DNA from 2 places in the Tenacibaculum sp. AWR4_210 genome. Region 1 is predicted to be linked to the other one. Evidence: riboswitches for the same ligand, from Rfam matches in the RefSeq annotation. Region 1 holds a riboswitch; the other holds the start of a gene.
The links. A riboswitch is a leader RNA that binds a small molecule or an ion and turns the genes downstream of it on or off. The one in region 1 is predicted to bind cobalamin.

Region 2: linked by a shared signal. The riboswitch ahead of ACXAG7_RS16880 (TonB-dependent siderophore receptor) and the one ahead of ACXAG7_RS07560 (TonB-dependent receptor plug domain-containing protein) in region 1 are both predicted to bind cobalamin.

Annotation. Positions count from the first base shown of each region.
Region 1 covers NZ_JBSWYF010000003.1:349,925-352,126, forward strand. Annotated here, with positions in the region: gene ACXAG7_RS07560 (TonB-dependent receptor plug domain-containing protein) at 1-857, opposite strand, end outside; cobalamin riboswitch at 939-1,135, opposite strand; gene cobU (bifunctional adenosylcobinamide kinase/adenosylcobinamide-phosphate guanylyltransferase) at 1,293-1,796, shown strand; gene cobT (nicotinate-nucleotide--dimethylbenzimidazole phosphoribosyltransferase) at 1,802-2,202, shown strand, end outside.
Region 2 covers NZ_JBSWYF010000010.1:105,348-107,549, reverse strand. Annotated here, with positions in the region: gene ACXAG7_RS16880 (TonB-dependent siderophore receptor) at 1-990, opposite strand, end outside; cobalamin riboswitch at 1,083-1,270, opposite strand; gene ACXAG7_RS16875 (N-acetyltransferase family protein) at 1,377-1,895, shown strand; gene ACXAG7_RS16870 (hypothetical protein) at 1,906-2,202, shown strand, end outside.

The sequences.
Region 1 (2,202 bases):
ACTTGAGAAAATGCCCAAGTATTTCTCGCTTCATCTCTGTAGGCACCTGCATCAAATTCCGAATCAAACTCATCGTAGTTAAGAAATAATCCTAAATCGAGATTCTCCGTAAAATCATAGCCTAATTTTACCAAGGCATTTTTGCTGTAAAAAGAATCATCTTCAAAAACTTGATCCGTTTTGCTCTTAGCAGCTGACAATCCTTCAACTCCAGTTAAATCAAAATAGGCCAAGTACTTCAAATTCCCAAGCGTTCCGTTGATACTAACGTTTTGATTTTTATTATTTGGACGGGCACTAAACGACTTGCTATCGTTGTACGTACCGATACTCGCTTCATAGGTAGCGCGGATCGCTTGTTTTGACGATTTCTTTAATATGATATTAATTACCCCTGTTGCAGCTCCTGTTCCATACAAGGTAGAAGCAGCTCCTTTTAAAACTTCAATTTTTTCAATCTGGTTTAACGACAACAAACGCAAATCATAGCTCTGATTGATCCCCGATGCATCAGATACCGGAATACCGTCTATCAACACCAACACCTGTCTACTTCTTCCTCCACGGATATAAGTTCCTATTTGACGTCCTCTATTCGAGTTTGCACCATTAATTTCAATTCCTGGTAAATTGTTTAATAACTGAACTACTGTGTTTCCAGCGTTTTGTTGAATTTCCTTTTGAGAGATGGTATAGATCACCTTACCCGTGTGCTCTTTTTTCAAATCAAACTTGGTTGCCGTTACCACAACTTCGTCCAACTCTTCATTTTTCGTTTGCTCATTTTCCTGAGCGTACAAACTTCCCCCTACCATTGATAGTGCCAAGGCACCAACAAAAAATAATTGTTTTCTCATTAGTAAATGTTACTTTAATTTTTAAATATTCAGGAAAAAAATCAGCGCAGTAAACCGCCCCCAAACTTTTATCCCGAAAGTTCGAATTCTTGAAAATTGGCAGGTCTCCTGGCTTGCGTCTTATTATCTACCTTCCCATAAATACAGTGGTAATCTTGAATGATAATAAGCGGTTTAGCTTACAGTTGCGGGAACAGCTTCGGATTTACACCGAATTCCCTTTTAATTTTCCTCGCCCGTTGGGCAACAAAGGAAAAACCAAAATTCGGGGCAAATGTATAGCATTCTTTTAATTACTGAATCATATATTACCGTTTTTTTATCAATATTTTAATTTTTCATTTCTTTTCGTGCTACTTTCTAACGAATTCGTGATAAAAAGTCTTTTTTGCTATCAAAATCTTTCTAATCTTTGTATTTCAAAATTTATCTTCTATGATTTACTACATCTCTGGAGGAGAACGTTCCGGAAAAAGCTCTTACGCAGAGCGACTTGCAGAGTCCTTGTCATCAGCACCAATTTACTTAGCCACCTCTCGTATTTGGGATGCTAATTTTAAAAAGCGCGTACAACGACATATCGATGATCGCGGAGAGCAGTGGAGCACCGTTGAAGAAGAAAAAAAACTCAGTACAGTCATCGCTGCAGGACAAACCGTGGTAATTGACTGTGTAACGCTTTGGCTCACGAATTACTTTACAGATACAGAAAGTGACGTGCAGAAGAGCTTACAACTCGCTAAAGAAGAATTCGACAAACTGCAACAAATAGACGGTAATATCATTATCATTTCTAATGAAATTGGCATGGGACTGCACGCAACGAGTTCTATTGGAAGAAAGTTTGTAGAACTTCAAGGCTGGATGAATCAATATATTGCACAACGTGCAGACAAAGCAACCTTTATGGTTTCTGGACTCCCTTTACACTTAAAATAAACAACATGTTTACGATAGCACCATTACCGACAACCTTAGTACCTGAACTTCAACAGGCCATCGACACCAAAACAAAACCTTTAGGAGCCCTTGGCACTCTCGAAAAAATAGCCTTGCAAATAGGCCAAATACAAGAAACTTGTACTCCTGAAATAGTTGCCCCTACCATCGTTGTTTTTGCGGGTGACCACGGAATCGCAACTACCAATAAAGTAAGCCCATACCCACAGGAAGTTACCCAACAAATGGTGCTTAACTTTTTACATGGTGGGGCAGCAATCAATGTTTTTTGCCAACAAAACCAGTTGGATTTGCGCATCGTTGATGCTGGCGTAAATGCTGATTTTGAGGCACAGGCAAACCTTATACAGGCCAAAATTGCGAAAGGTACTCGCGATTATAGCCA
Region 2 (2,202 bases), on a different contig from region 1:
GTCCATCGGAATTCCCGTATCGGTGTCGTATTGGTCGTCATTGACTTGTAAGTAAAAATCCAAACGATCTTTAGAGCTCGGAGTATAGGTCAAAGCAAAAGATCCGTTGTTGGTAGCCACGCCGTAGTCTCGCCACCCTTGGCTTCTGGTCAAACCAAAGTCTGTTCGGTATCGGAGTTCAGGAGAAATGGAACCTCCAAAACCAGCACTCATGGTATAACTTTTATAGCTACCATAGCTAATAGTAAAGTTACCAGTATCGTGAAGGGTTGGTTTTTTTCGAACGATGTTGATAATTCCTCCTAGCGCTGAGTGTCCGTATAGTACACTTGCAGGGCCTTTTAAAACTTCGATACGAGCAACGTTGGCAAGGTTAGTACTTGGAGCACTTGTCGATATATTATGACGCTCATCACGCACTCCGTCTAGCAATAAAACAAAATTGTTAAATCCGCGAATTCGGAAGGTTTGAAAACCACCGTAACGATTAATAGGTCGAACTCCAGTGGCACTTTTTACCGCCGTTCCTAAATCGTCCACTCCGCGTTGAAGGAGCAATCGTTGATCGACGCTGTTGGTAGTAACGGGAGCATCGATATCTTTAATAGGAAGTTTTCCTACAGCCAGAACAGCAGGCTTCATACCTTGTTTCCTAGCGTCGATTTGCACCTCGTCCAAAGCGATGACTTCTTTTTGTAGAAAAAGAATAAATGGCTCAGAACTTGACAATGACGCAATGTTCTTTACTACGGTTTCATAGCCGATTTTTGAAAATTGAACAGTTTTAGTTTTAGTAGGTACTTGAAGCTGAAAATGGCCATTGGCATCGGTATGGGTACCTTTGCGTACATTTTTAAAGGCTACAGTGACATTGGAAATGGTTTTTCCGGTTTTCAGGTCTTTTACGGTTCCTGAAATTGTAGTGTATGATTGCGCATTGGCAACAATAGCCAACAGCATAAATACACTGCATAATACAAATTTTTTCATCTGCTGAAAAATGAGTTTTAAGCAGGTAATGTGCAGAAAATACTACGATGAGTAGTTGTATATTTTCTAACCCTTTACCCGAGAGTTACTAATAAAATTATGAATTGTTGGCAGGTCTCCTGACTCGGTTCCGAACAATCGCCTTCCCACTAATGTTAGCAGTGACTTAATTGATTGCTCGTTGTAAATAAACCTCACAGTTGCGGGAACAGTTTTGGATTTTCACCAAATTCCCTTTTAATTTTTACCAGCGTAAAAAACCAAAAATCGGGCGTAAAAGTAAGGATTTCACAGAAATGACCAAGTTGTATGTAATTTTAATTAGGAGAAAAGTAAGTACAGGCTTGAAGGCTTTGAATATGAGAGATTTTTTTTAAGTTTACCTGATGAGTAGCTTAGAACCTATAGAATTTGAATTTCATCCTGCAGACGAGGAAGCTCTGGATGAGGTACTTGCACTGTTTAAAGAAACAGCATTGAAAATTCAAGCTAAAAATGTGGACCATTGGCAGTATTGGATTCATCCTCCTATTGAAAAAATTGCCTGGGTCAAAGAAGGCTTGTCTCGAGGAGAGTACTATTTTATCCGAGATCTCCAAGAGAAAACCATCGGTATGGTTAGAATCATGGAAAAAGATGAATACTATTGGGGATTGCGAGATGACCAGGCATTTTACGTACATTCTTTGGTAATCAAAGAAGCCTATAACGGTCGTGGACTGGGGGCTTTAGTATTGCAAAAAATTGCAGTAAAAGCTCGAGCAAAAGACTGCGAGTTTTTGCGTCTTGATGCCGTAGCCACTAATGTGAAACTGTGTCGTTTTTACGAAAGTTTAGGATTTGTAAAAGTCGGTGTAAAGAAAGTCCCTTTATCGTCGAATAATTTATACCAATTACCATTGTAAAAAGTATCCTATGATAAGTGAATTAAATAAAAAGTTGAATGAAAAATTAAGACGTGATCTTATTGAAATGGAGCATCGCGTAGCTGGATTGACGAGTTCCTATCAACCTATACAAAAAGCATTGTCTCTTTACAAAGAGTACGACCTGGAAACCTATAAACGAGAAGTCGAAAGTGATTTGTTGCGAGCCATTCCATATTGGAAAACCATGCAGTTGCAAGATGCTACTACCTACGATGCCATTTTATTTGAGTATAGCGATCAGGAGCTACCACCATTCGAAAGTTTTTCGTTCGGCCTTTATAAT